Regions from separate parts of the Burkholderia sp. LMU1-1-1.1 genome, predicted to be linked through region 2. Evidence: predicted binding sites of a transcription regulator. Region 2 holds the regulator's gene; each other region holds the start of a gene.
The links. Region 2 encodes FNR, which switches genes on or off when oxygen is low (the NO sensors DNR and NnrR bind a similar motif). Its sites were predicted from a motif close to TTGATNNNNATCAA; they were not measured.
Positions count from the first base shown of each region.

Region 1 (7,214 bases), on a different contig from region 2:
CGCCTGAAAATCCATCCAGGGAAGGATCCGTTATGAGCTTGCCTGATCTCGCCCTGCAGATCGTCTACGGACGCCTGGCCTGGGCGCTGGTGGCCGCCGCGATGCTGCTGGCGATCCTGCCGGTACTGAAGCCGGCACTACTGTCGACGTGGCTGGCCAAGCTGGCTCCCAAGCCGTCATCCGCCGTCTTCGTGCTGCGCCCGCGTCGCTCGATGGCCAACGCCGCCTTCGTGCCCGGCGTGGTCATCGTCATGGTGGTGCTGATGGCCTTGCCCGACGCGGCGTCGCCGGCCTACTGGCTGACCCTGGTGTTCCAATATCCGAGCGCGCTGCTGGTCGGCTTCAGCCTGGTGTCGCTGCACGCGCGCTGGCAGGGCCGGCCGGTTCGCCTGGTCATGGCGCCGGCGCTGGCGGTGCCGCTGGTCGTCGCCGGCCTGGTGCTGTATCTTGAGGCGTTCGGCGTGCTGGCGCTGGGCCTGTATTCCGGCGGCTTCGGCGCCGCCGCCGCGCCCTTGATCGCTTGCGCGGTCGCCATCGCCTGTGCGGTGGCCATCGTGCGCGGCCAAGCCATCGCCGGCGCCGCCGCGTTGCTGGTCGCCGTGCTGCTGTTTTCGGTGTTGCGCCTGCCGTCCGGCAACCTGTGGGACGCGCTGCTCGACCCGCTGCTGTGGTCGTGGGCGCTTGGCTCGACGGTGGTGGCGTTGGCCCGTCAGCGCGCCGCGCGCCGTGCCGAACTGGTGTCGCCGCTGGCGGAGCCCGAGGCATCACCGATTCCGGAGCCGGTGCTCGCGCACGCGGCCGGCAACGAACAAATTTAATCAGCAATGGAGTAGTGCATGGTAAAGAACAAGTGGTATGTTCATCCGGTGATCGCGGTCGGGGTCCTCATCAACATCTTCGTGATGGCATTGGCGATCCTGTGGAAGGGCGACCAGACCGCGATCTGGCGCCTGGTGGTGGAAGACGGCATCGTCGAATGGATGCAGTTCCTGTGCTTCACCGTCACCGCCGGCATGCTCGGCTTCCTGGCCGTCGAACAATGGCAGCGCACGCCGAAGATCAACCTGCAGCTGCTTGCCTTCGCCGGCCTGACGGCGCTGGTGGCGCTCGCCGCGCTGGAGGAGATCAGCTGGTTCCAGCGCATCCTGCACATCGCCTCGCCCGAATACTTCCTGTCGCATAACCGCCAGGCCGAGACCAACCTGCACAACCTCGCCGTCGGCAACGCCAGCCTGCACAAGACCGTGCTGCTGAAGGTGATCGCCATCGTCGGCCTGACCCATAACATCATCTTGCCGCTGCTGGCGCGCAAGCGTCCGGCCGTGCGCGACTTCGTCGAGCGCTTCGGGCTGTACCTGCCGCCGCTGTCGGCGTCGGTGATCTACATCGCGTTGGTGGCGCTGTCGCATCTGCTCATCGACCATCCGCGCAAGGGCGAGCTGGGCGAGATGTTCGGCGCCGTCCACTACATGACCACCGTGTTCGGCGCCTATTTCATTGGCGTCGGCTACGGCAAGCGTCCGGTGTTCGAGCAGCCGGCCGACAGCCGCCGCGTGTCGACCCTGTTCGCCATGCTGGTGGTGTTCCTGCTGTTCACCGCCTGGCTGATGAGCGCCGGCGCCGGCGCTCCGCAGTACATGGCTTCGCATCCGATCACCGCCGGCGCCAGCGCCGACTGACGCGCCGGACAGGAACCGTCATGACACCACGTTCGAATAGCCTGTTGAACCGCTGCGCGGCGCAACTCGAAAGGCTGACCGCCTGGGCCGGTCCGTTCTCCAGCCTGCTGCAATTACTGCTGCTCGGGCTGCTCATCCTGTCGCTGTCGCGCGCCGGCCTGGTCGCCTGGCAGTGGAGCAGGGTGGCCCCCACCGGCATTCCGCTGCGGATCTTCGTGCAGGGCGTGCGTGCGGACCTGATCTTGCTCGGCTACTTCCTCGCCATCCCGCTGGTGCTGGCACCGCTGCTGGCGCACCAGCGCACGCAGCGCCTGTGGCGCCTGTTGTCGGTCGGCTGGGCCACGTTCGCGCTGATCTTCATCGTGTTCATGGAAGTGTCCACGCCGCAGTTCATCATGCAGTTCGACGTGCGGCCGAACCGTCTGTTCATCGAATACCTGTCCTATCCGCAGGAGGTCATCGCCACCCTGTGGAACGGCTTCCGCATCGCGCTGGTGCTGGGCGTGGCCTGCACGATCCTGCTGGGCGTGGGACTTTACCGGCTGCTCAAGGCCGCCTCGGCCAACATGACCACCTGGCGTCCGTTGAAGTTGCTGCTGGTGTGGCCGCTGCTGGTGGCGCTGGTGTTCGTGCAAGTGCGCTCGACCACCGCGCACCGTCCTGCCAACCCGGCATTGTTCGCGCTGACCGGCGATTCGATGGTCAACTCGCTCATCATCAACTCGCCATGGTCGGTGTTCGACGCGCTCAACTCGATGAGCAAGGAAGCCAATTCGTCCGAGATCTACGGCAAGTACCCGCGCGACAAGGTCTTCCAGGTCGTCAAGAGCGCGCCGTGGCTCAAGGATGCGCAGTTCACCTCCACCGAGTTCCCGACCTTGCACAAGCAGGTCGCCACCGCCCAGCGCGAGCGCCCGCTCAACCTGGTCATCGTGCTCGAGGAGAGCCTGGGCGCCACCTTCGTCGAGTCGCTCGGTGGCGTGCCGGTCACGCCCGAGCTGGAAAAATTGAAGAAGGAAGGCTGGTGGTTCGAGCAGCTGTACGCCACCGGCACGCGTTCGGTGCGCGGCATCGAGGCGGTCGTCGCCGGTTACGGTCCGACCCCGGCGCGCAGCGTGGTCAAGCTGTCGCTGGCCCAGCAGAACTTCTACACGCTGGCGCTGGGCCTGGGCCAGAAGGGCTACCACACCGAATTCGTCTACGGCGGCGAAGCGCACTTCGACAATATGCGCGGCTTCTTCACCGGCAACGGCTTCCAGAAGGTGGTCGATCGCCGCGACATGAAGCCGGTGTTCGAGGGCAGTTGGGGCGCCTCCGACGAGGACTTGTTCGACAAATCGCTAGAGCGGCTGAAGACGCTGCACGCGGCCAACAAGCCGTTCTTCAGCCTGATCTTCACCTCGTCCAACCACGAGCCGTTCCAGTTCCCGGACGGGCGCATCGAGCTGCACGACGCCGAGAAGCAAACCGTGAACAACGCCGTCAAGTACGCCGACTACGCGTTGGGGCGCTTCATCGCGCAAGCGAAGAAGGAAGCGTATTGGAAGGACACCGTGTTCCTGATTGTCGCCGACCACGACAACCGGGTCTACGGCGACAGCCTGGTGCCGATCAATAAATTCCACATCCCCGGTCTGATCATGGGCGCCGACATCCAGCCCAAGGTCATCAAGACCATCGCCAGCCAGATCGATCTGGCGCCGACGATGCTGTCGCTGATGGGCGTGTCGAGCGAGCACCCGATGATCGGCCGCGACTTCGCGCGCGACAGCGAAACCCCGGGCAGGGCGCTGATCCAGTTCGATAACTACTTCGCCTGGCTGGAGGGGTCGTCGGCCACCATTTTGCGTCCGGGCCAGGAGCCGTTGCTGGGCAAGTACGACGCCGCCACCAAGACCTTGACCACGAGTTCGGCACCGGCCGATCCGCAACTGGTGGACAAGGCCATGTCGCACGTGGTGCTGCCGTCGATCCTGTATCGCGAGCAGCGCTACAAGTTGCAGAAGTAAGTCAGTCCGCCGGCGCGGTCTTTTTGACCGCGCCGAACAGCGCCGCGACCATCGGATCGCGGCGCACCACCACCGCGCTGGCGCGCAGCGGGTAGATGGTGTCGTCGATCAGCCGGTGGATACGGTTGCCTTCGCGGCTGATGGTCGTGCTTAGCGTGGGGCCGTCGTAGATGTCTTGTGCCAGTTGTTCCATAATTTTCCTTCTGTTGCGTTCGCTTGAATTCTCCTGAAACACGTAGGGTGGATTAGCGTAGCGTAATCGGCCATGCATGCGCCGTCGGCGGCTCATCGATGGCCGATTACGGCGTTCCGCCTAATCCGCCCTACATGTTCCTCGGTATTTCTGGATTCCCGTGTCGTGGTTGCCATTGTCGCTTCGCCCGGCGTTGCCGCGCCATCGGCAAAAAGGACTAGGCGGCGCTCTGCATCCGCTGCCGCAGCCGCGCCGCCATGCACAGGTTGAGCCACAGCCCGATGCATGCCAGGCACATCAACGCCGCCGCCGGCCGCGCCAGCAATGGCTGGTAGCAGGCGCCCAGCAACAGCAGCAGTGCGCTTACGTGCCCGGCCAATTGCCACCTGGCGCGCCGCTCGGGAATGATCTTGTGCACCGCCGGCAGCTTGCGGCCGCTGACGGCCATCTCCTCCTGCAAGTGGTACCAGGCGAGGAACGGGACGATCTTGTACAGCATGCCGTTGATCGCCGACAGCGCGAAGCCGGCGATCAGCAGCACGCCCAGCGCCAAAGGCGTGGCGTTCGATACTTCATCCCGTGGCCACAGCCACAAACCCAGTGCGGTCGCCAGGCTGGCCATGGCCACGCGCCAGTACAGCGTGGTCGGATCGCCCTGTGGCCGCTTGCGGCGCGCCAGCATGTACAGCGTGGTGCCGGCGAACAACGCGTACCCCGCCGCCAGCAAGATCAGGCACAACTGGTGGAACAGCAGCCCGGCGCCGGGCAGCCCGCTCGACAGCGAGGCCCCCGCCAGCAGCAGGAACAGCCACGTGGTGTAGGAACCGGTCAAGAACGAAGGGTAGGGCTCGGTCAGCATAAACATCGGCACAACCTGGAAGGCAACAGCGATCACCAGCAGTCCCACCCAGCCGAGCAGGCCCCACATCGCGTGCAGGTCCGTCATAGGGATCAGCGGCAACTGCGCAGCCTTCGGCCAGGCGAAGGCGCCGGCCAGCATGCCGCCCAGCGTGGCAGTCAGCACCAGCGCCGTCAGCGCCAGCCGGATGCCGGCCACCACCGCGCCGGAACCGCTGGCGTGCGGGCGCCACATGCCAACCGTGCAGGCGCCCAGGAACAGCAGCAACGACGCCAGCAGCGCCGCCATCGCCAGCGCGAACAGCGCCGGCAGCCCGGACCAGAAGGCGTAGGCGAGCAGCAGCGTGCCGGCGCTCAAACCGACGTGCACCGCCGTGCCGACCCGGCCCACGTGGGGAACGGTGATGCCGGCCACCACCGGCAACATTTGCAGCAACGCGCCGATCATCGTCATGCTCAGGCAACCGAGCACCATCAAATGCGTCAGCGCCAAAGTCAGCGGCGACCAGCGCGTCAGCAGCGCGGCTTCGCCCTGCCACATCAGCAGGCCGGCGGCCAGCGCGGCGAAAAGCGGGGCGGTGAGAAAGTAGCGCAGCGGCAGCGACAGCGAAGGGTTGTTGTCGAACGAGAGCGCGCGGCGCGGTGCGGCGGCAGCCTTCACGCGTCACCGCCATCGGGCACCTGCCATATCAGCACTTCGTAGCGCGTCTCGAGCGGCGTGGTGCGGTGCGCGAAGCCGTAGCGGCGCAGCACCTGGTACAGCGGGATCGGATCGCGGTCGATCAGCACGCGCAGCCGCTCGTCGGGGCCGAGCGTGTCCAATGCTTCGAGGATGTGCTGCATTGGTTGCGGCGGTTCCAGTCCGCCGACATCGAGCTGGCGTACGCTGCCGCCGTGTGCGTTGTGCATCTTGTCGTCCTCGGTTATGTGCTGGACGGCATTGTCCCATCCGCCCAAGCACAATTTCTTTGATGCACATCAAGGATTCCGGGCTTGACGGCGCGATACAGTTCGTCCGCCATCCGGCATCGACTTTTTCGCCTTATCCCTTCTTATGATCCATGCTGAATCCCCCGTTTCCGCCGCGCCGCCGATCGAGCTGGTGTGCCCGGCCGGCAGCCTGCCGGCGCTCAAGGCCGCCGTCGACCTGGGCGCCGATTGCGTCTATCTCGGCTTTCGTGACGCCACCAATGCGCGCAACTTCGCCGGCCTCAATTTCGACGACGCCGCCATCGCCCAGGGCATCGCCTACGCGCACGCGCGCGGCCGCAAGGTGTTGCTGGCACTGAACACCTATCCGCAGCCGGAGACGAGCGCGCTTTGGCGCGGCGCCATCGACCGCGCGGCCGCCGCCGGCATCGACGCCGTCATCCTCGCCGACCCCGGCCTGATGCGCTACGCCGCCGACCACTATCCCGCGCTGCGCCTGCACCTGTCGGTGCAGGGCTCGGCCACCAACGCCGAGGCGATCAATTTCTACCACCGCCAGTTCGGCATCGCCCGCGCGGTGCTGCCGCGCGTGCTGTCGCTGGCGCAGGTCGAGCATGTTGTCAACCACACCGACGTCGAGATCGAGGTGTTCGGCTTCGGCAGCCTGTGCGTGATGGTCGAGGGCCGCTGCGCGCTGTCGTCATATGTGACCGGCGAGTCGCCCAACACCCACGGCGTCTGCTCGCCGGCCAAGGCGGTGCGCTGGCAGCAAAACCCGCGCGGCCTGGAATCGCGCCTGAACGGCGTGCTGATCGACCGCTACACGCCGCAGGAGAACGCCAGCTATCCCACCTTGTGCAAGGGCCGCTTCGAGGTCAACGATGAGACCTATTACGCGGTCGAGGAACCGACCAGCCTGAACACCCTGGAACTGCTGCCGCAACTGCTGGCGATGGGCGTGCGCGCGGTCAAGATCGAAGGCCGGCAGCGCAGCCCAGCTTACGTGGCGCAGGTCACGCGCGTGTGGCGCGAGGCGCTCGACCAGTGCCTGCACAACGCCGCGCGCTACGCCGTCAAGCCGGGCTGGATGGCCGAACTGAACACGCTGGCCGAGGGCCAGCAGCACACCTTGGGCGCGTATCACCGCGCCTGGAAATGACGACATGAACAACGGAGAAACTATGCTCAAACTGGCCCTGGGACCGCTGCTGTACTACTGGCCGCGCGAGAAGGTGATGGCGTTTTACGAAGAGGTCGCGGCCTCGCCGGTGGACATCGTGTACCTGGGCGAGACGGTCTGCTCGCGCCGCCACGAACTGCGCGCCGCCGACTGGCTGGCGCTGGGCGCGATGCTGGAGGCCGAAGGCAAGGAAGTGGTGATGTCGACCCTGGCGCTGATCGAGTCGAGCGCTGACGTCACGGCGCTGCGCCGGCTGACGGCCAACGGCCACTTTACCGTCGAGGCCAGCGACATGGGTGCGGTGCAGCTGCTGTCCGGGCAGGCGCCGTTCGTCGCCGGGCCGCACCTGAACATCTACAATCCGC
Region 1 is NZ_JBEGHG010000001.1:523,582-530,795, reverse strand. It holds gene MRBLMU1_RS02130 (sialidase family protein) at 1-36, shown strand, start outside; gene MRBLMU1_RS02125 (hypothetical protein) at 33-818, shown strand; gene MRBLMU1_RS02120 (hypothetical protein) at 837-1,679, shown strand; gene MRBLMU1_RS02115 (LTA synthase family protein) at 1,700-3,688, shown strand; gene MRBLMU1_RS02110 (hypothetical protein) at 3,690-3,881, opposite strand; gene MRBLMU1_RS02105 (permease) at 4,099-5,400, opposite strand; gene MRBLMU1_RS02100 (DUF2249 domain-containing protein) at 5,397-5,648, opposite strand; gene ubiU (ubiquinone anaerobic biosynthesis protein UbiU) at 5,794-6,828, shown strand; gene MRBLMU1_RS02090 (U32 family peptidase) at 6,851-7,214, shown strand, end outside.
Region 1: ubiU (ubiquinone anaerobic biosynthesis protein UbiU) is a predicted target of FNR. The motif match lies at 5,708-5,721, and genes of this name have one in related genera.

Region 2 (7,214 bases):
CGGCATGTGCCTGATGGGCTACAACACCTGGATGACCTTGCGTAACCGCGAAACCGCGACCGCGCGCATTCCCGCGCTGGCCGCCGGCCACGCCTGATATCGGAGTAGAAGATGAAATTCTCACATGAGTGGATCGAGAAAAACCCCTGGCTGCTGATCGCGCTGGTGACCCTGGTGGTCAGCGTCGGCGGCGCCGTCGAGATCGTCCCGCTGTTCTTCCAGAAGTCGACCACCGAACCGGTGGCGGGGTTGAAACCCTATTCGCCGCTGCGCCTGGCCGGACGCGACGTCTATGTGCGCGAGGGCTGCTACAACTGCCACTCGCAGATGGTGCGGCCGTTCCGCGCCGAGACCGAGCGCTACGGCCACTACTCGGTCGCCGGCGAGTTCGTCTACGACCGGCCGTTCCAGTGGGGCTCCAAGCGCACCGGTCCCGACCTGGCGCGGGTGGGCGGACGCTACAGCGACGAATGGCACCGCACCCACCTGGCCAGCCCGCGCGACGTGGTGCCGGAATCGAACATGCCGAACTATCCATGGCTGGCGAAGACCGCGCTGGTGCCGGCCGAGATCGTCCCGAAGATGCGCGCGCTGCAACGCCTGGGCGACCCGTACACCGACGCCGAGATCGCCGCCGCGCCGGAAGAGCTGAAAGACAAGACCGAAGAAGACGCCCTGATCGCCTATCTGCAAGGCTTGGGCACATTAATCAAGACGAGGAACTAGCATGGCTATCGAGAACCTGTTTGACCGCGCCAGCAGCGTGATGACGGTGATTTCCTTCATCACGTTCATCGGCATCCTGTGGTGGGCGTTCATCTCCAACAAGGAAGCCGACTTCGCCAAGGCGGCGCACCTGCCGTTCGAGGACGAGCACCTCGACCATCCCGACCGGGAGAACGGCCATGGCTGATTTCACCAACGGTTTCTGGGACATGTACATCGTCGTGCTGACCCTGCTCGGCATCGCCGGCTGCGGCATCCTGCTGTACTCGCAGGCCAAGGTCAAGCTGGCCAAGGGCAAGGACGGCAAGGTCGGCACCACCGGCCACACCTGGGACGAGGATTTGACCGAACTGAACACGCCGATGCCGCGCTGGTGGATGTGGCTGTTCTACATCACCATCGTGTTCGCGCTGGCTTATCTGTTCCTGTATCCGGGCCTGGGCACCTACGCGGGCAAGCTGGGCTGGAAATCGTCCGGCCAGTACCAGGCCGAGCTGAAGCAGGCGGAATCGGAGTACGGTCCGCTGTTCGCGCAATACCAGAAGCAGGACCTCAAAAAGGTCGCCGCCGATCCGAAGGCGCACGCCATCGGCCAGCGCCTGTTCCTGACCTACTGCGCGCAGTGCCACGGTTCGGACGCGCGCGGCAACAAGGGCTTTCCCAACCTGACCGACAAGGACTGGCTGTTCGGCGGCGCGCCGGAAACCATCAAGGAATCGATCCTGCGCGGACGCATGGGCGTGATGCCGCCGATGGGCGCCGCGCTCGGCTCCGACAAGGATGTGGAAAACGTCGCCCACTACGTGCTCAGCCTGTCCGGCTCGACCGCCGATCCGATCAAGGCGGTGTTCGGCAAGGGCAAGTTCGGCGCCTGCATGGCCTGCCACAGCGCCGGCGGCACCGGCAACCAGACGCTCGGCGCGCCCAACCTGACCGACAAGATCTGGCTGTTCGGCGGCAGCGCCGAGACCGTGATGGAAACCATCCGCAAGGGCCGCAACGCCACCATGCCGGCGTTCGAGGACTTCCTCGGCGACGCCAAGGTGCACGTGCTGGCGGCGTATGTCTGGAGCTTGTCGAACGACGTCAACGCGCCGGAATCGTCGCCCGCGCCAACCGCTCCGGCCGTCCCCGCGGTCGCCGCCACGGCCGCGTCGGAATAAGCGTCGAACACTATGAGCGCACCCGAATCACAAGTCGTCCACATGTACGCCGCGCGGGAGGAGATCTACCCGCGCGAGGCCTCGGGCCGCTATGCCCGGCTGCGCTGGCTGTTCGTCTGGCTGACGCAACTGGCGTTCTATTGCACGCCGTGGCTGCAATGGAACGGCCGCCAGGCCCTGTTGTTCGACCTGGGCGCGCGCAAGTTCTACATCTTCGGCCTGGTGTTGTGGCCGCAGGATTTCATCTACCTGGCCGCGCTGCTGATCATCTGCGCCTATCTGCTGTTCCTGGCGACGGCGGTGGCGGGGCGCGTCTGGTGCGGCTTCGCCTGTCCGCAAACGGTGTACACCGAAATCTTCCTGTGGATAGAGCGCAAGATCGAAGGCAAGCGCAGCGCGCGCATGGCGCTCGACCGCCAGCCGCCGTCGGCCGCCAAATTCGCGAAAAAGAGCGCCAAGCACCTGGCCTGGGGCGCGGTGGCGCTGTGGACCGGCTTCACCTTCGTCGGCTATTTCACGCCGATCAAATTGCTGGCCGAAGAGGTGCTGACGTTGAACTTCGGCCCGTGGGAATGGTTCTGGGTGGTGTTCTACAGCTTCGCCACCTACGGCAACGCCGGCTGGATGCGCGAGCAGGTGTGCAAGTACATGTGCCCGTACGCCCGCTTCCAGAGCTCGATGTTCGACCGCGACACGCTGATCATCACCTATTCGGGCGAGCGGGGCGAGCCGCGCATGCCGCTGTCGAAGAAAGCGGCCGGCAAGGGCGGCGACTGCATCGACTGCTCGATGTGCGTGCAGGTGTGTCCGACCGGCATCGACATCCGCAACGGCCTGCAATACGAATGCATAGGCTGCGCCGCCTGCGTCGACGCCTGCAACGGCGTCATGGACAAGATCGGCCTGCCGCGCGGCCTGATCCGCTACAGCACCGAGCGCGCCATGACCATGCACTACACGCCGACGCAGATCCGCCGGCGCACGCTGCGTCCGCGCGTGCAGATCTACGCCGCCATCCTGGCGTTGATCGTGGCCGCCGTCGGCACCGCGCTGTACCTGCGGGTGCCGCTCAAGCTGGACGTGATCCGCGACCGTGGCGCCATGGGCCGCGAGGTCGAGGACGGCATGATCGAAAACGTCTACCGGCTGCAGATCATGAACACCTCCGAGCGGGCGCAGACCTACCGCATCCGTGTCAGCGGTATCGCCACCTTGTCGCAGGTGACGCCGGAGCTGGTGCGGGTCGAGGCCACCGAAACCAAGGCGCATCCGATCCGGCTGCGCACGGCGCACGGCGCCGCCCATCCGGGCTCGAACAAGATCGCCGTCGAGCTGACGTCGGTCGACGACCCGTCGCTGCATGTGAAGGAGGACGCGGTATTCATCGTACCGCGCTAAGGAGAACGCCATGACCGTATCGATATCGCATGCCACGGTGACGCCGTGGTGGAGGCAGCGCTGGCCGTGGCTGCTGATGGCCGGACCGGCGATCGTCATCGTCGCCGGCGTCTACACCGGCTACCTCGCCTTCACGCGGCAGGACGCGCTGGTGGTGGGCGACTACTACAAGCAGGGCAAGGCCATCAACCAGGACTTGCGGCGCGACCGCGTGGCCAGCGCGCTGGGGTTGTCGCTGTCGATCGGTTACGACGCCACGCAAGGCATCCTGGCCGGCCAGCTGCGCCGCGATAGCGACGACCACGGCAAGACGGAACGATTGTTCGTGCGCCTGTCGCATGCCACGTTGCCGGCCAAGGATATCCAGCTGGTGGTGCGGCCGGATGAATTCGGCGCCTTCCAGATCAATCTGCCGATGCTCGAGCGCAGCCGCTGGGTGGTGCTGGTGGAAGGCGAAAAACGCGACTGGCGCCTGGCCGGCGCCTGGAGCTGGCCGGCGCAGCGCAGCGTCACCCTGCGTGCCGAATAACCCCGTGGTTGGATGCTGATTTTGGCCGGGGAACCGACCGCAATCGTGGATCCACGTGGTCATTCCGCCGCTAATGGCAGGTCTGGGTGCCGGCCGTGATGGCCTTGAGCATGGGCGGATCGAGCAGTTCGATTTCGCGGTTGCTCACGCGCAGCAGGCCTTCCTTCTTGAACTTCGACAGCAGGCGGCTGATGCTTTCGATCGTCAGGCCGAGGTAGTTGCCGATCTCTTCGCGAGACATGCGCAGCTGGAAGGTGTTGGGCGAGTAGCCGCGCGCCTCGTAGCGCGACGACAGGTTGACCAGGAAGGCGGCGAAGCGCTGCGTGGCCTGCATATTGCCCAGCAGGAGCATGACGCTTTGCTCGCGCGTGATCTCCTGGCTCATCATACGGTGGAAGTGCCGCAGCAGGGTCGGCATGTCGGCCAGCAGCTGTTGCAGGCTGCCGAAAGGAATCTCGCACACCTCGCTGTCTTCCAGCGCGACGGCGGTGCAATGGTGCAGGTCGGTGCTGATGGCGTCCATGCCCAGCAGCTCGCCCGCCATCTGGAAACCGGTGATCTGCTCGGCGCCCTCGCGGTTGACTTGGTAGGTCTTGAAATGCCCGAGCCGGATCGCGTACAGGTTCACGAACGGATCGCCGATGCGGAACAAGGTGGCGCCCCGCGCGACCTTGCGGCGGCGGCCGATGATCTCGTCGAGCCGGTCCATGTCTTCGTTGCCCAAGCCCATCGGCAGACACAGCTGGTGCATGCTGCAGTTGGCGCAACTTGCCTTGAGGATGTCGATGGTGGCGCCGGGCAGCACCAGTGAGGGAAGGTCTCTTATCATGCCGCCAGTGTAGACCATTAGTCGCCGTTGTGGGCGATGTCGCAGCGCGCCGATCAGGTATTCGCCCCGTCAGCGAACTTGCTGGCTGCAAGCGACTTTTCGCCGGCGGCGCCTTCCCCGCAAAATATTTCGACATTCGCGCAAATTTAACTTGCGCACTATTCGATTGTTCGCTATAGTTCAACTCAAGCAAGTAGCACACTATTTAATCGCAAACAACCAACCTCGAAAGGAATCACCATGAAACGCTCGATCATCGCCTCCGCCCTGCTGGCCGCCACCGTCCTGACCGCCCAAGCCGCCACGCCGGCCGCCGACACCACCGTGGTGCTGGTGCACGGCGCCTTCGCCGACGGTTCCAGCTGGGAGAAAGTCATCCCTCTGCTGCAAGCCAAGGGCTTGAAGGTGGTGGCCGTGCAAAACCCGCTGACCTCGCTGGCGGACGACGTCGCCGCCGCCCAGCGCGTGATCGACGCGCAAACCGGTAAAGTGGTGCTGGTCGGCCACTCGTGGGGCGGCACCGTGATCACCGAGGCGGGCACCAGCGACAAGGTCAAGGCGCTGGTCTACGTGGCCGCGTTCGCACCGTCGGAAGGCCAGGCCAGCGGCGAACTGGGCAAGGGCTACGCCGTGCCGCCGGGCGTCCCCACCTTGCAAGCCGACGCCAGCGGTTTCCTGTGGCTGCCCGCCGAATCGGTCGCCACCAACTTCGCCCAGGACGTGCCGCCGGCCACCGCCGCGCTGATCGCCGCCACCCAGGGCCCGATCGCCGCCAAGGCCTTCGCCGACAAGACCACCGTGGCGGCCTGGAGAAACAAGGCGAACTACTACATCGCCGCCTCGGAAGACCGCATGATCGATCCGGCCTTGCAGCAAGCGTTCGCGAAGAAAATCAACGCCACCACTATCACGCTGAAAGCGAGCCACGTGCCGATGCTGTCGCAGCCGCAAAAAGTCGCCGACGTGATCATCGCCGCCGCACGGCGTTAATACTGTTGCCAAGGTCGGGCATTGATAGGAGAATTCCCAAGCGCGGCGCGATAAACTCCGCCTGTGGTTCTCCAACTCATGTCCGACCCGCCCGACAAGGATGAAATGAAGCCACTTGGCATCAAGGCTAAAGTTGCGCTGGCGACCAGCATCACGTCGATCCTGATGATCGCGCTGGTGACCGTGGTTCAGATGCAACGCATGAAGGCGGATTTCACCAAGGTACTTTTCACCCAGCAAACGGCGCTGATCGGCCGCACCGCCGAGGAACTCGACGACAAGCTGAGCATGCTGCTCGACATCATCGCCTTGTCGGCGCACCATCAGCCGATCGAGCTGGCCGGCTCCACCGAGCGGCTGCGCGCCTACTACCAGGACCGCGCCGTGCTGGCGCTGTTCGACGATCTGCTGGTGCTCAGCCCGCAGGGCATGGTGGTCGCCGACATCCCGGCCCAGCCCGGCCGGGTCGGCATCGACGCCTCCGACCGCGCCTACTTCCGCACCGTGATGCGCACGCGCAAACCGCTGATCGCCGAACCGGTGATCGGCAAGTCCAACAAGCAACCGATCGTGCAAATGGTGGCGCCGGTACTCAACGCCAACGGCGAGGTGGTGTGCGTGCTCATCGGCGTGCTGCGCCTGTACAAGGACAACGTGCTGGGCCACCTGCGCACCGCCAAGATCGGCCACAGCGGCTACTTCTTCGCCCTCACGCGCGGCGACCATCCGGTCTACGTGCTGCATCCGGACGCCAGCCGCCTGCTGCAGCCGCGCCAGCCCGGCGCCAACCCCGCCACCACGCGCGCGCTGCGCGACGGCTTCGAGGGCACCGTCGACAGCATCAACGGCGACGGCGAGCGCGCCCTCAACAGCTACAAGGCGCTCAAGTCGGTCGACTGGATACTGGCCGCCTCGCTGCCGGCGGAGGAGGCCTTCGAGCCCTTCGACGGCGTGCTCTCGCGCGTGCTGGTGTGGAGCATGGTGGCGTCGATCCTGGCGGCGCTGCTGATCGGCTGGCTCACCTTGCGGCTGCTGGCGCCGCTCATCAAGCTGCGCGACGCCATCGTCGCCATGCGCGGCGACGCCACCCACTTCGCGCCGCTGCCGGTGCGCGCCGACGACGAGGTCGGCCAGCTGACGGCCGCCTTCAACAACCTGATGCGCGACCGGCTGGCGGCCGACGCGCGCCTGCAAAGCCTGGTCGAGTTCGCCCCCAACGCGATCGTCGTGGTCGGCGTCGACGGCCGCATCGAAACCTTCAACCGCGAGGCCGAGCGGCGCTTCGGCTACGCCCGCGACGACATCCTCGGCCAGCCGCTCGAGACCCTGGTGCCGGCGGCGCTGCGCGCACAGCACGCCGCGCACCGCGTCAAGTTCTTCGCCGACCGCCTCAGCGCCGAGCCGGTGCGCATGGGCGGCGCCACCACGCTGTTCGGCCTGCGCCGCGACGGCAGCGAGTTCCCGGTCGAAATCAACCTGAGCGCGGTGCGCACCGACCAGGGCACCAAGGTGCTGGCCGTCATCTCCGACATCACCGAGCGGCGCCGCCTGCAGCTCGAGGTCGAGGCGCGCGCCCAGG
Region 2 is NZ_JBEGHG010000045.1:395,128-402,341, forward strand. It holds gene ccoN (cytochrome-c oxidase, cbb3-type subunit I) at 1-97, shown strand, start outside; gene ccoO (cytochrome-c oxidase, cbb3-type subunit II) at 112-726, shown strand; gene MRBLMU1_RS25190 (cbb3-type cytochrome oxidase subunit 3) at 728-913, shown strand; gene ccoP (cytochrome-c oxidase, cbb3-type subunit III) at 906-1,889, shown strand; gene ccoG (cytochrome c oxidase accessory protein CcoG) at 1,902-3,287, shown strand; gene MRBLMU1_RS25205 (FixH family protein) at 3,298-3,816, shown strand; gene fnr (fumarate/nitrate reduction transcriptional regulator Fnr) at 3,887-4,645, opposite strand; gene MRBLMU1_RS25215 (alpha/beta fold hydrolase) at 4,886-5,635, shown strand; gene MRBLMU1_RS25220 (response regulator) at 5,741-7,214, shown strand, end outside.

Region 3 (7,214 bases), on a different contig from region 2:
AACCGTATCTACCACGCGGTCGATGACAGCGATATGAAGATGGCGGAATACTTCGACGCGGTGGCGGACGCTTTCGGCATGCAACGGCCGCCGCGTTTGCCGCGTGCCGAATTGCAACAGGTGATCACGCCGGCGCTGCTGTCGTTTATGTCCGAATCGCGCAGGCTGAGCAACGGACGCATCAAGCGGGAGCTGGGGGTGCGGCTGCGCTATCCGACGGTGGCGGGGATGCTGGCGGGGATGTGATGGTGGCGGGCGGCGGCCCGGCCGCCCGATGGTTGCTTATTTCTTTGCTTATTTCTTCTGCTGCACCTTGCGCAACTGCTGCTTGCGCTGGGTCTGATTCCGGTTCTGTTTGGCTTCGTAGAGCGCGGTGGCGTCTTTCTTCGCCTGTTCAACCGTGCGCATCTCTTCCTTGTCGTCGTGCGCGACGAAATAATCGGCGTCCTGCGCGTCGACCACCAGCTTGATCGCGGCCGCATCGTCGAGGTCGTAGATCTCGTGCAGCAGGGTGGTTACCTCATCGAGGAATTCTTCGTAGGTCATGGGCGCCTTAAGTGTTGTTGGATTGCGGTTGGTGGTCCGGCCGGAGGCGGGAAAACGTCATTTTAAACGACCGGATCACGTCGAGCGTGGCTACCCGCACATAGCAGCGCCGCGGCGCTTGTAGTTGCCCGACAAAAAGGTGTAAAAAGATACCGAGACTTATACCAGTGCAAGCCCGATGTCAGCTTTCTGTGTCAAACTATTAAGATGACTTGCTTGACGCGCATCAAACAAATCAGCGCTTGATGCGATATCGTTGTATCTCTAAGAGGAGCTCGCGTATGCCAGCCACTTTGCATCCGACGAAAGAGCAGGTTCGTGCCTACATGCAACTGCGTGAGTGCGCCCGCCGTCCGCCACCGACACCAGAAGAAATCCGTCGTCAGTTGGGCTGGCGCAGTCCGTCCAGCCACGTTGGCTTCGGGTCGGCCTCGACCATCTTTCTGCCAAGCACCATCGCGCAACTGGCCACCCTGATGGCCGTCGAATGGTGTTTCCGCGCCTCCGGCCTCAGCCGCCTCAACTGAGTTGCTACAAAACTTTACAATGTTTTATACCTTTTCTTGCAACAAATTTCTTCCTAGCATAAGAAATGGGTGTAAAATCTATCAAAATCTCACACAAAAACAGCTCGGGTTAGCCGTTCGTTAACAAAAACGTGTATTATCGCGGCTAGGCACTAAAAACCGGCATAAACGTTCGCGTTTTGTAGTGCTTCACTGGTAATTGAGCTAATAATTTTATTTACCCATGTGTCGTTTTTTTGCGAAAACGGCTACGAACCTACTTAAACATTATGTCTATCAAAGAAATCACCGCATCCCCAACCTACAATCCGAACCGCGTCCTCGACGCCATCATCGAAAAGCTGCAACTGAAAAACGATGCTGCGCTGTCGCGCGCGCTGGAAGTAGCACCTCCAGTCATCAGCAAAATTCGCCACAACACGCTCCCGATTGGTGCGACCATCCTGATCCGTATGCACGAGATCAGCGATTTCAGCATCCGCGAGCTGCGCGAACTGATGGCGGCCTGATAGGCGACCAACAAAAAAGACAACGGCGCGCACCTCTCGGTGACGCGCCGTTGTCTTAGGTGGGTCCGGTTTTGATCGGCCTGCCTTGGTTGGGTTCGCTTACGCTGACGTGCTGATCGTCGTGCCGATGCGCTGGCCGTTGCTGTTGACGGTGGGCGCGGTTGCCGCTTGCTGCGGCGGCGGTGCCGGTGGCGCCGCTTGCTCGGCAGGCTTGGGCGCGGCCTGGACCGGTTCCGCCTGGCGCGGCGGCGGCGTTGATTGGACTGCGGCGCTGTTTGAGGCGACTGAGTTGACGGCCATGATGAGCTCCCAAGACGGTGGAGTTCAGAGTATGCCACTTTTTTAATCATGCCGCGCGGTGGCGTGGCTTAATTTTGGTGGCCTCTGGCGCCGCCGTCGGACCACAGATGGCGGATTACGCTTCGCTAATCCGCCCTACGTGGTTTAGACGGGCGCCCGGTTTTGTGGCCGCCGCCGGTTGCTTCTTAGCTCAGGCTGGGACGGCCGCTGAACAGGCCGGGCTGGTTGGGGACTTTTGCGGATACGGCTTTCTCCGGGCTGCCGCAAAATGCGACTTTCTCTTCGGGAGAGCCGCAAAACGCGTTGGCCTGCTTTTCTGGGCTGCCACAAAACGCGTTGGCCTGTTTTTCGGGCGAACCACAAAACGCATTGGCTTGCTTCTCTGGCGAGCCGCAGAAGGCGTTGGCTTGCTTCTCGGGTGAGCCGCAGAAGGCATTGGCTTGTTTTTCAGGGGAGCCGCAGAAGGCGTTGGCTTGCTTCTCGGGAGAGCCGCAGAAGGCGTTTGCTTGTTTTTCAGGCGAGCCGCAGAAGGCGTTGGCCTGCTTCTCGGGCGAGCCACAGAAGGCGTTTGCTTGTTTTTCAGGCGAGCCGCAGAAGGCATTTGCCTGCATTTCAGGCGAGCCGCAGAAGGCGTTGGCTTGGGTCGCGCCTTCGAAGGCGCGCTTCGCCGGACGCACATAGTCCTCGCCGAATTCCGCTTCGTACAGTTCCTTCATCCGCTGCCCAATGCGCGCCAGCGCCGCTTCGTCTTCTTCGCCGCGCATGCCGACGTATGGGAAGTGGTGCAGGAAGTAGCCGAACACGGCCTCGCAATCGGCGGCGTACTTCATCGTGTCGAGGATATGGTAGTGCCAGAACGTGTCCACGTCGACCAGTGGCGAGGTCTGTTCGTGGGGGTATTTTTTCATCAGCGTCAGGAACCGGCGATATTCGAACTCGACAGCGTTGGCACGTTCCAGCGACCAGCCTTCGCCGGATTCTTTATGCATCAGCTTGACCTTGATTGGGTCCAGATCCAGGGCGTTGATGATGTTCATGGACATCTCCTCTAAATTGATACGGGTTAAGAAACATTGCGAAGCAATTGATTTTTGCCTAACTTTGCTTCTTCACATTTGATATTTATCAATGTTATTGAGGAAATTCCTACACGCCGATGACTTATCCTAGTCCCGACGTGGCAAACAGGAGGGTAGTCAGGCGATGACGTTGGCGGTCAGGTGGCCGGAGTCGTTGATATCGTTGATATCGTCGTTGGAGGCCGGGGGGACGTGGTCGATCGGCACCGAGATGGCGACCGTGGTGCCGGCATTGGGGCTGCCGATGATGGAGCAGACCCCTCCGAGCAAGCTGATGCGCTCCTCGATGCCGACCAGGCCGAACGACCCCACCTTGTTGCGATTGCTTGCCCGCATGCCGACACCGTTGTCGGTGATGGTCATGCTCAGCATGCCGCCGGCCTGCCGCAATTCCACCCGGACCAGGCTGGCGTGCGCGTGCTGGATGATATTGCTCAGCGATTCCTGCAACACGCGGAAGAAGGCGGTGGCGCAATGGTCGTCGATGCGGATATCGCGCTGGTGCTCGATCAGCTCGCACACCATGCCGGAGCGCTGGCGGAACTGGGCGATCTGCCATTCGACGGCGGCGTTCAGGCCCAAATCCAGCACGTTAGGACGCAGATCGTTGATGATGTGGCGCACGCTTTTGATGGTGCTGTCGATCTGGCTGAGCGTGCTTTTCGCGCGGGCGTGCAGGCGCGGATGGCGGTGCCGGGTACGGGTGGCCAGCATGTCGGCCTCGATGCGCAGCACCAGCAGGTTCTGGCCCAGGTCGTCATGGATCTCGCGCGCGATGCGCTTGCGCTCCTGCTCCTTGATCTGGTCGGCGTGCGCGGCCAGCCGGCGCAGCTTGTGGTGCGACTGCTGCAGCTTGGCCTGGCTGTCGCGCAGTTCCTTGGTCATGACCTTGGCCATCTTGATCGCCCGCATGCGCGACGACGATAGCGTGTGGATCAGCAAGTAGAACAGCAGCGAGCCGATAAAACCGGCCAGCATGGCCAGCCACGGCAGGAACAGGTCGAAGCGGCTGGACCAGGCCGCCTTGGGCGCGCTGAAATGGGCATGCCATTGGCGGCCGTTGAACGTCAGCGGCAGCACGATGCCGAACTGGTCGGCGGGGCGCACATTGTCGCCGCCGTTGGCCTTGTTGTCGAACAATAAGGCGGGCGCCGACGCCGCCGATGAGCGGTCGCTGCTTTCGCCGCCATCGTACAGGCGCAGGCGCACGTCGCGCACTTGCATCTGGTCCATCGCCAGCTGCACCAGGCGCGGCACGCTGAAGCCGATGCCGACCGAACCCCGGTAGGCGGCGCGGCGCTCCTCGGTGGTGGTCAGCGGCATATCCTTGCGGTACAGCGGCAGCCGGATCGCCATGCCGCCGCCCTGGCCGAAGCTGTCCATGTCGATCTGCTTGCCGGACGTGCTGATCTCGCCGGTGTCGCGCGCGTTGGCCAGCGCCTGCGCCACCGCCGGTTTGTGCGTGATATCGAGCCCGACCCGCCAGCGGAACGCCGCGATCGGCTCGATCATCGTGATGACCGAATAGTCGGCGCGGTGGCCGGTCGGCTGGATGACATAGTCGGGATAGCCGTTGGGGGTGCCGTCGCCGCTGCGGCGCGATACCTTTTCGAAATCCTCGCGCTGCGCTTCGGTGATGTACTCGGCGTAATTGATGCTGACGAGGGCGGGGAACTGGGTCGACAGTTTCAGTCCGCGCACGAAACGATGGAAGTCTTCGCGTTCGACCTTGCCGCTGGCGTCGAAGTAGCTGGCCGTCGCGCGCAGCACGTCCGCATAGGTGTCGATGCGCGAGCTGATGTGGTACTGGGCGTTGCGCGCCTGGTGCATGAAGCGCTCGCCGGCGTCGTACTCGACCATTTTATAGGCGGCGACATAGCACAGCGCGCCCACGCCCAGAGACAGCATGATGCCCGCCCACCAGACGGATTTTGGCGGGGAAAACATTTGTCGCTGCGCGAGAAGTACCTCCATTCCGATTGCCTTTCAAGCAACTTCCGTGATTTCCACCTTACTTGAATATAGAAAATATTGCTAATGCTAGTCAAGTAATTTTATAAATAACGCCATTTGTCCTGGACGCTTTTCCGGCACGGGGATGAAAAAACCGGCGCCTCCTCGCGGAGGGCGCCGGTCTTATGGTCGACAAAAGCCTTATTTGGCGACGAAGCTGTCTTTTAGCGTCACGATGCGGTTGAACACCGGTTTGCCGGCGCTCGAGTCGACGCGGTCGGCGACGAAGTAGCCGTGCCGTTCGAACTGGAAACGCTGGTCCGGCAGGGCCGCGCTCATGCCCGGCTCCAGATAGGCGGTGACCACTTCCTTGGCGTTCGGATTGAGCAACGACAGGAATTCCTTGCCGCCGGCGTCCGGCTGGGCGTCGGTGAACAGGCGGTCGAACAGGCGCACTTCGGCCTGCAGCGCGGTGGCGGCGGACACCCAGTGGATATTGCCCTTGACCTTGTAGTTGTCCGAACCGGGCGTGCCCGACTTGGAGTCCTGGAAGTAATTGACATGGACAGCGACCACTTTGCCGTTCTCATCCTTGTCGAAACCGGTGCATTCGGTCACGTAGCCGTGGCGCAGGCGCACGCGGCTGCCCGGCTTGTCGTCGATCGGCGGGTAGTAGCGGAAATAGCCCTTGCTCGGCACTTCCATGAAGTCCTCCTCCTCGATCCACAGCTCGCGCGTGATGGGGAAGGTGCGCACGCCCATTTCGGGGTGGTGCGGGTGGACCGGCGACGTGCATTCCTCGCTCTGGCCCTCGGGATAGTTGTCGATGATTAGCTTGAGCGGACGCAGCACGGCGGTGGCGCGCGGCGCCTTCGGATCGAGATCCTCGCGCAGGCAGCCTTCCAGCGTACTCATGTCGATCCAGCCGTCGGACTTGGTCACGCCGATGCGCTCGCAGAACAGCTGGATCGCCTCCGGCGTGTAGCCGCGCCGGCGCAGGCCGACGATGGTCGGCATGCGCGGATCGTCCCAGCCGCTGACGATGCCGTCCTCGACCAGCTGGCGCAGCTTGCGCTTGCTGGTGACGACGTAGGTCAGGTTCAGGCGCGAGAACTCGTACTGGCGCGGCAGCGGCAGCGTGAAGAAGCCGCCTTCGGCCAGTGTTTCCAGCAGCCAGTCGTAGAACGGGCGGTGGTCCTGGAATTCCAGCGTGCACAGCGAATGGGTAATGTTCTCCAGCGCGTCCGAGATCGGGTGCGTGTAGTCGTACATCGGATAGATGCACCAGGCGTCGCCGGTACGCACGTGGTGGGCGTGGCGGATGCGGTAGATGGCCGGGTCGCGCATGTTCATGTTCGGCGAGGACATGGCGTCCTCGCTGATTTTGGCACGCAGGATGTGCTCGCCGTCGGCGTATTTGCCGGCTTTCATGTCGCGGAAGATTTGCAGCGATTCCTCGCGCGGACGGTCGCGGAACGGCGAATTCTTGCCAGGCGTGTTGAAATTGCCGCGATTGGCCGCCATATCATCGGCCGACTGGCTGTCGACGTAGGCATAGCCCTTGCCGATCAGGTACTCGGCCATCGCGTACAGCTGGTCGAAGTAGTCGCTGGCGTAGTGCAAGTGGTGCTCGACGCCGCCGTCGGCCTTTGGGTAGTCGTAGTCGAACCCCAGCCACTTGACGCTGTCGATGATGGTATCGACGTATTCCTGCTCTTCCTTGGCCGGGTTGGTGTCGTCGAAGCGCAGGTTGCAGCGGCCCTGGTAGTCGCGCGCGAGGCCGAAGTTCAGGCAGATCGACTTGGCGTGACCGATGTGCAGGTAGCCGTTCGGCTCGGGCGGGAAGCGGGTGATTACACTAGGCATGCCTGCGCGCACGTGGGTGCCGGCGGCCTGGTCGTGATCGATGATCGCGCGCAGGAAGTTGGACGGTAAGGCGGGCGCTGGGCTGTTTTTTTCGTTGCTCATCTGAAAAGTGGGCTTTGCAAGAGTTCGTGTGAAGGGCATTTTACCGTATCCCCTCCGTGGGCTGAGGGGAAATGCTGCGTCGCGGCGGCCCGGCCGGGATAGCCGCTGGTGCGACGGGTATAATTCGCCTTTAATTGTTCGGCATAACGGCCCCAGGGAGTTTCCAAGATGGAAAATCATTACAACACGCTGGGTATCGCGCCTAACGCCACCGAAGACGAGATCAAAAAGATATACCGTTCGCTGGCGATGCGCTTTCACCCGGACCGCAACCAGGCACCCGGCGCCGAGGCGCGCTTCAAAAGCATCACCAAGGCCTACGAGATCCTGTC
Region 3 is NZ_JBEGHG010000020.1:48,464-55,677, reverse strand. It holds gene MRBLMU1_RS17675 (SDR family oxidoreductase) at 1-246, shown strand, start outside; gene MRBLMU1_RS17670 (hypothetical protein) at 295-546, opposite strand; gene MRBLMU1_RS17665 (hypothetical protein) at 828-1,073, shown strand; gene MRBLMU1_RS17660 (hypothetical protein) at 1,343-1,582, shown strand; gene MRBLMU1_RS17655 (hypothetical protein) at 1,682-1,882, opposite strand; gene MRBLMU1_RS17650 (glycine-rich domain-containing protein) at 2,068-2,919, opposite strand; gene MRBLMU1_RS17645 (CHASE domain-containing protein) at 3,079-4,908, opposite strand; gene MRBLMU1_RS17640 (glutamine--tRNA ligase/YqeY domain fusion protein) at 5,116-6,882, opposite strand; gene MRBLMU1_RS17635 (DnaJ domain-containing protein) at 7,051-7,214, shown strand, end outside.
Region 3: MRBLMU1_RS17650 (glycine-rich domain-containing protein) is a predicted target of FNR. The motif match lies at 2,998-3,011, and genes of this name have one in related genera.

Region 4 (7,214 bases), on a different contig from region 2:
AGGACAGCCCGGTCAGCGCCACCCTGATCCTGAGCTTCCTGCGCCACCTGTCGGAGGAGGACGCCTTCGCCACCTTGGAGGAGGCGTTGCCTTACCGCGATAAATATATCGGCATCGGCCTCGATTCATCCGAGCTCGGCAATCCGCCGGAGAAATTCGCCCGGGTGTTCGCGCGCTGCAAGGAGCTCGGCTTCCACCTGGTCGCCCATGCCGGCGAGGAGGGGCCGCCGGCGTATATCGAAACGGCGCTCGACGTGCTCAAGGTCGAGCGCATCGACCATGGCGTGCGCTGCCTCGACGACGCCGCCCTGACGCAGCGCCTGGCGCGCGAGCGGATCGCCCTGACGGTGTGTCCGTTGTCGAACATCAAGCTGTGCGTGTTCCAGCACATGGGCCAGCACAACCTGCTCGAACTGCTCGACGCCGGCATCGTCGCGACCGTCAATTCCGACGATCCGGCCTATTTCGGCGGCTACATGAACGACAACTTCATCGCCACCTTCGAAGCCCTGCCGCTGGGCCTGTCGCACGCGCACCGGTTGGCGCGCAACGGCTTCGCCGCCGCCTTCCTGCCGCCGGATCAAAAGCAGAAGTTCCTCGACGAGGTCGACGCCTACTTCGCCACCGCCGCTGTATAAGATACGACGACACCAAGGGTCACACCAATGTTCAAGCTTGCCCTGAAAATGACGGCGCGCGACTGGCGCGCCGGCCAGTTGCGCTTCCTGCTGATCGCGCTGACGGTGGCGGTGGCCGCGCTGTCGGCCACCGGTTTCTTTGTCGACCGCCTGCGTAGCGGCCTCGACCGGGATGCGCACCAATTGCTCGGCGCCGACGTCGTCGTCAGCGCCGACAACCCGGTCGCCGCGGAGTGGCGCGCCGAGGCGCTGCGGCGCGGCCTGGTGGTGACCGACACCGTGGTCTTTCCGAGCATGGCGCAGGCGGGCGAGGGCGAGCAATCGACCTCGATGCTGGCCTCGCTCAAGGCGGTCGGCCCCGGCTACCCGCTGCGCGGCAAGCTCAAGCTGACCACCGATCCGGCCCAGGCCGAGCAGAGCTACGGCGCCCCGGCCGCCGGTATTCCCGCGCCCGGCACCGTGTGGATCGACGCCGGCTTGCTGGGCAGCCTGAACACCAAGGTTGGCGACGAGCTCAAACTTGGCGACAAGACCTTCAAGATCGCCCAGCTGATCGCCTCCGAGCCGGACCGCGGCGCCAACTTCCTGGCCTTCGCGCCGCGCGTGATGCTGGCGCTGCAGGATCTGCAGGCGACCGACCTGATACAGCCCGGTTCGCGCGTCACCTACCGCCTGTTGCTGGCGGCGCCACCGGCGCTGAACAACGGACCCGCCGTCGCCGCTTCCTTCCAGAAATGGCTCGATGACAAGATCAAGGCGGGGAACATCAAGGGCGTGCGCGTCGAGTCGCTCGAAAACGGCCGTCCGGAGATGCGCAACACGCTGGACCGCGCCGACCGCTTCCTGTCGCTGGTGGGCCTGCTGTCGGCGATGCTGGCCGCCGTGGCGGTGGCGATGGCCGCGCGCCGCTTCATGCAGCGCCATCTGGACGCCTGCGCCATGCTGCGCTGCCTGGGCCTGACGCAGAACCAGGTGACGGCGATGTACCTGTATGAATTCCTGATGGTCGGCCTGGTCGGCAGCGCGATCGGCGTGGTGGTCGGCTTCGGCGCGCACTATGTGCTGCTCGAAGTGCTGGGCAAGCTGGTGTCGGCCGATCTGCCGGGGCCGACGATCTATCCGGCGCTGCAGGGCCTGGCCATCGGCATGATATTGCTGGCCGCGTTCGCGCTGCCGCCCATCCTGCAATTGCGCAAGGTGCCGCACAACCGCGTGATCCGCCGCGAGCAGGACCCGCCGCAGGTGGCGGCGCTGGCCACCTACGGCCTGGGCATGGGCGGCTTCGGCCTGCTGCTGCTGTGGCAGGCGGGCGACGCCCAGCTGGCGGCGTACACGGCGGCCGGCTTCCTGGGCGCGTTCGTCGTGTTCGGCCTGGTGGCCTGGCTGTGGCTGAAGGCGCTCAAACCCTTGCGCGGCGCCATCGACCATCAAAGCTGGCGCTTCGCCATCACCTCGCTGCAACGGCGTCCGGGCGCGACCATCGTGCAGGTGGTGTCCTTGGCGCTGGGCATGATGGCGCTGCTGGTGCTGACCGTGGTGCGCGAGGACTTGATGTCGGCCTGGCGCAACGCCACGCCGCCGGACGCGCCGAACCGGTTCATCATCAATATCCAGCCGGAACAGCGCGAGCAGGTCGCCAAGCGGCTGGAGGCGGCCGGCGTGAGCTATGCGCCGCAGTATCCGATGATACGCGGCCGCCTGACGGCCGTGAACGGCCAGTCGATCACGGCCGAGACCTACACCGAGGACCGCGCGCGCGGCCTGGCCGACCGCGAGTTCAATCTGTCGACGATGGCGCAGATGCAGGCGGAGAACAAGATCAGCGCCGGCAAATGGTTCGCCGATACGCCGGGCTCGGCCGAGGCGTCGGTGGAGGAGGGCATCGCCAAGACCTTGCGCTGGAAGCTGGGCGACAAGTTGCGCTTCGACATAGCCGGCGCGCCGGTCGACGTGACCATCACCAGCCTGCGCAAGCTGGAGTGGGGATCGATGCGGGTCAATTTCTTTGTCATCATCAATCCGGCGGCGATGAAGGAAGTGTCGCAGAGCTGGATCACGGCCTTCCACCTGCCGCCGCAACAGGGCGGGGTGATGAACGCGCTGACGCGCGATTTCCCGAATTTGACCATTGTCGATGTCGGCGGCTTGTTGCGGCAGGTGCAGTCGGTGCTGGACCAGGTGGTGACGGCGATCGAGTTCCTGTTCATCTTCACCTTGGCGTCGGGGCTGCTGGTGCTGTACGCGGCGTTGATGGGATCGCAGGATGAGCGCACGCGGGAGTCCGGTTTGTTGCGCGCGCTGGGGGCGACGCGCAAGCAGCTGTCGCAGGCGCAGCTGATCGAGTTCTCGCTGGTCGGGGCGTTGTCGGGTGTGCTGGCGGCGACGGGCGCGGCGGCCATGGGTTGGGCGTTGGCGACCTACCAGTTCAAGTTCGCCTGGGCGTTCAGTCCTTCGGTGTGGCTGGTCGGACTGGTGGCCGGCGCGGTGTGCGCCATCGCCGGTGGCTGGCTGGGCTTGCGCAACGTGTTGCGTCAGCCGCCGTTACAGACCTTGCGCGAGGCGTAATGCGGATGGCTGGGGCGCGACGGACATTCCAGTGGATACATCACGGATTACACGATGGATCCACGTAGGGCGGATTAGCGCAGCGTAATCGGCCATGGTTGCGCCGTCGGCGGCGCATGCATGGCCGATTACGGCGTTCCGCCTAATCCGCCCTACGCGGCGACACGCTCCTGCGCCGCATGCTCCTTCAAAAACTGCGCATATGCATACGGCAGCTTGTCGAAATAATGCCCCGGCAAATCGAACAGCGCCCAATAATACGTCTCGCGCCCATGGCACAGCTGCGGCGCCGCGCAATAGCGGTGCCAGCTGTCGCCGACCTGGCGCGAATACATCCCATCCCCCTCGGCGTCCGAAAAGAACGGCAACACCCGCCGCGCCAACAATGCGTCGAGCAACGACGGCGGCGCGTCGCTGTCGCGGGCGATCTCGTACTGCGCGTACATGCCTTGCTCGGTCTCTATCATCATCAGCTGGGCCTTGCCATGCTTGTCGAGGAACAGGATGCCGGTCGGATTCGGAAAAATGTAGTGCTCGACAAATCCCATCGACGCCATCAAGTGCTGCACCAGGCCCGCGAGCACCGGGTCGCCGAGGAAATGGTAGTTATGCAGCAGCACCAGCTCGCGCAGCGTTTCCGACTTGTCGTCGAAATAGCTGCGCTGCAGCGCGGCGATCTCCACTTCCAGGATGTCGAGCGCGTGGTCGTCGCTCTTCTTGATGTAGCGGTCGATCAGGCCGCGGTTGAAGGCGCCGACGGCGATTTTTTCATCGGCCGTGCCGGTGAACAGGATCTTCTTGCACGGCAGGTGGCTGACCGCCTCGCAAAATTCCAGCCCGTTCATTTGCGGCATCGAATAATCGATCACCAGCACCGATGGCGTGGAGAAGCGCCGGCGTTGCTCGCCGATGCGGTAGATGCGTTCCAGGTCGAGCGCGATGTTGCACTGGTCGCCGGTCAGGTTTTGCATGTCGAAGTTCACCTGCAGCAGCACGCCGTCGTCGGCCTCGCTTTGGCGCAGCCATTGCAGCGCGGCCGAGGTGTCGTGGAAGGTTTTGCTCGCCAACATGGGATCGAGCTGGAACGACAGGCTTTTGAGGAAGGAATCGCTGTCGTCGACGAGCACGGTCAGCGTCGGGTGGGAGTAGACGGGCAGATGCATTGGATTCACCTTGAAGTGGAGAGCTGCTGGGGAAACTCCAGCACGAAGATGGCGTACGCGCTCTCGCGCGACACGCAGCGGATGGTGGCGTTCCACGCTTCCATGATTTCCTGGCACAGCGCGAGGCCTATCCCTGCGCCGTTGTGCGGCGGGTAGGAGTAGAAGCGACGAAAAATCAGCGACATCTGCGGCGCCGGGATGCCGCAGCCGGTGTCGATGAACAGCAGGCGCGGCGGCTCGTGGGCGCCGTCGACGACGATGCGCACGCGGCCCTTGCCGGCGCGCTGCACCGCCTTGAGCGCGTTGCGCAGCAGATTGAGCAGGATCACCACCGACAGCTCGGCCTGGCCGGCGAAGCGGAAGTTGTGGCGCACCTCCAATGTGACCACCTTTTGCTGGGCGGTGCTGGAGAACGGGTAGCGCTTGAGCACCGCCTCGACCACCGTTTCCATCGACACCGTCTCGACCGGCCGCAGGTTTTGCCGCACCGCCGTGGCGCTGAGCAGGAACAGGTCGATCATGTGGTTCATGTGCCGCACTTCGAACTGGATGCGGGCCAGCGCGTCGATCGTGCCGAGCCGGTCCTCCGCCACCCGGCCATTGATGTCCGAGAACAACCTGAGCAGGCCGCGCACGTTGGCGTCGACGCTGGTCAGCGGCGTGCGCAGCTCGTGGGCGACGGTGGCCAGGCCCGCGCCCAGCCCGGCCAGCTTTTCCTGCGCCAGCACATTGCGGCTGATCTTGGCCGCCGACAGCACCGCGATGGTGAACCAGTGCACCGGCAGTTGCTGCAGCACCGGCTTGCTGAGCAGGGTGGCGGTTTCACCGAGCGCGACGGCGGCGGCGCAGGCCAGCGCGGTACCGATCACATAGGCCCGCAGCGCCAGGCTGGTATCGAAGTGGAACAGCACAACCAGGCCGATCAGCAACGACTCCCCCCACACGCCCGAGGCGTGGTTCATCACGAACATGAAGGTGAAGAAGAACGGAAAGATGTAGCTCAGCGCGACCAACAGGTACAGGTCGAGCATGCGGCGGGTGAACTGGCGCGCGAACAGGCCCAGCGCGCACAGCAGGATGCCGACCATGCGCAGCGGCAGGCTTTCATATTCCTGTGGAAAAAAATGCTGCCAGATCACGTAGTACAGCGGCATGCCGACCGTGCCGATGCAGGCGAGCAGCAGCACGCGCACGGTCGCATGGTCCTCACGACCATGATAAAGCAGCAGCGACTGGACCAGTCCGTGTTGCCAACGTTTCCAGCGTGCTTGCAGGGGATGCTTCATGGCCGATGTGACGTGTATCAAGTTTGCATCATCGCCTGAAATTGAACCGTGCTTAGCCATATCAAATCACAAGTTGATCTGTATCAATCTCCGACTCTTTAATTGCTGCAAGGTGCGACATGAGATTCACAAATAGCAACCTTTCAACTTCTAAGGAGATAACAAGATGTCAACCGCTATTGCTGATAATTCCATCCGTGGTAATTCCGCCGTGCTCTCCCATGGCTCGGCCATGTCCGCCGAGCAGGCGATGCCGGACTATGTCAACGCCCGCATGGACGAGCATTACGTCACCCGCATCGCGCAGTTGCTGGGCGGCGAGCATCCGCATGCCTGGCAGCCGACGCCGCGCGGCGCCGTCTTTTTGGCCGGCAACGACTACCTGTGCCTGGGCGGCGAGCCGGCGCTGGTGCGCGCGCAGATCGCCGCGCTGCGCGACAGCCAGGGGGAAATGCTGATGTCGGCCGTGTATTTGCAGGAGGGCAGCGCCCAGCATCGGCTGGAGCGCAAGTTCGCCACGCTGATGGGGGCGCAGGACGGCATCCTGGCCCAATCGGGCTGGGCCGCCAATGTCGGCCTGGTGCAGACCCTGGCCGCGCCAGGCATTCCGGTGTACCTGGACATGCAGGCCCATGCGTCGCTGTGGGAGGGCGTGCAGTCGGCCGGGGCGACGCCGGTGTCCTTCCTGCACAATGACATGCAGCATCTGCGCAAGCAGCTCGCGCGCCATGGACGCGGGTTGATCGCCGTCGATGCGCTCTACAGCACCAACGGCAGCCTGGCGCCGCTGCGGGAGCTGGTGGAGATCGCGGAAGCGCACGGCTGCCTGCTGATCGTCGACGAATCGCATTCGCTGGGCACGCACGGTCCGCGCGGCGCCGGGCTGGTGGCGGCGCAGGGGCTGAGCGGACGCGTCCATTTCCGCACGGCGTCGCTGGCCAAGGCGTTCGCCGGGCGCGCCGGCTTCATCACCTGTTCGAGCAAGTTCAAAGGGTACTTCCTGTCCGAATCGCGACCGGCCATTTTCAGCTCCTGCCTGCTGGGCCACGAGCTGGCGTGGTTCGACGCCGCCATCGATTTTGTGGCGGCGGCCGACGACCGCCGCGCCGCGCTGCACGCGATCTCGCTGGAGTTGCGCGAGGATTTGGGCGCGCTCGGCTACAACGTCGGCGAGGGCAGCGAGCAGATCATCGCGCTGGAGCCGGGGCCCGAGCCGAAGACGCTGGCGCTGCGCAAGTTGCTGGAGACGCACGGCATCTACGGCGCCATGTTCTGCGCGCCTGCGACGGCCAAGAACCGCTCGCTGGTGCGGTTGACGCTCAATTCGGGTTTGGACGGTTCGCAGCTGGCGCGCATCGTCCAGGCGTGCGAGGATATCCGCTCGCAGGTCGATCTGGAGAGCTGGTCGTCGACGCGGCGCCTTAACCGGCTGGCGCTGGTGTAGGGCACGCCGGTCCGCGTCTCCGCACGGGCGGCGCGGTGCGGCAACGTACGCTATGGTGCGTTATCATGACGGCTATGACTGAACCACAAACCCTCTACGAAGTAATCGGCGGCGAATC
Region 4 is NZ_JBEGHG010000011.1:55,475-62,688, reverse strand. It holds gene MRBLMU1_RS11355 (adenosine deaminase) at 1-638, shown strand, start outside; gene MRBLMU1_RS11350 (ABC transporter permease) at 666-3,203, shown strand; gene MRBLMU1_RS11345 (hypothetical protein) at 3,356-4,366, opposite strand; gene MRBLMU1_RS11340 (sensor histidine kinase) at 4,372-5,652, opposite strand; gene cqsA (alpha-hydroxyketone-type quorum-sensing autoinducer synthase) at 5,819-7,096, shown strand; gene MRBLMU1_RS11330 (group II truncated hemoglobin) at 7,162-7,214, shown strand, end outside.
Region 4: cqsA (alpha-hydroxyketone-type quorum-sensing autoinducer synthase) is a predicted target of FNR. The motif match lies at 5,726-5,739, and genes of this name have one in related genera.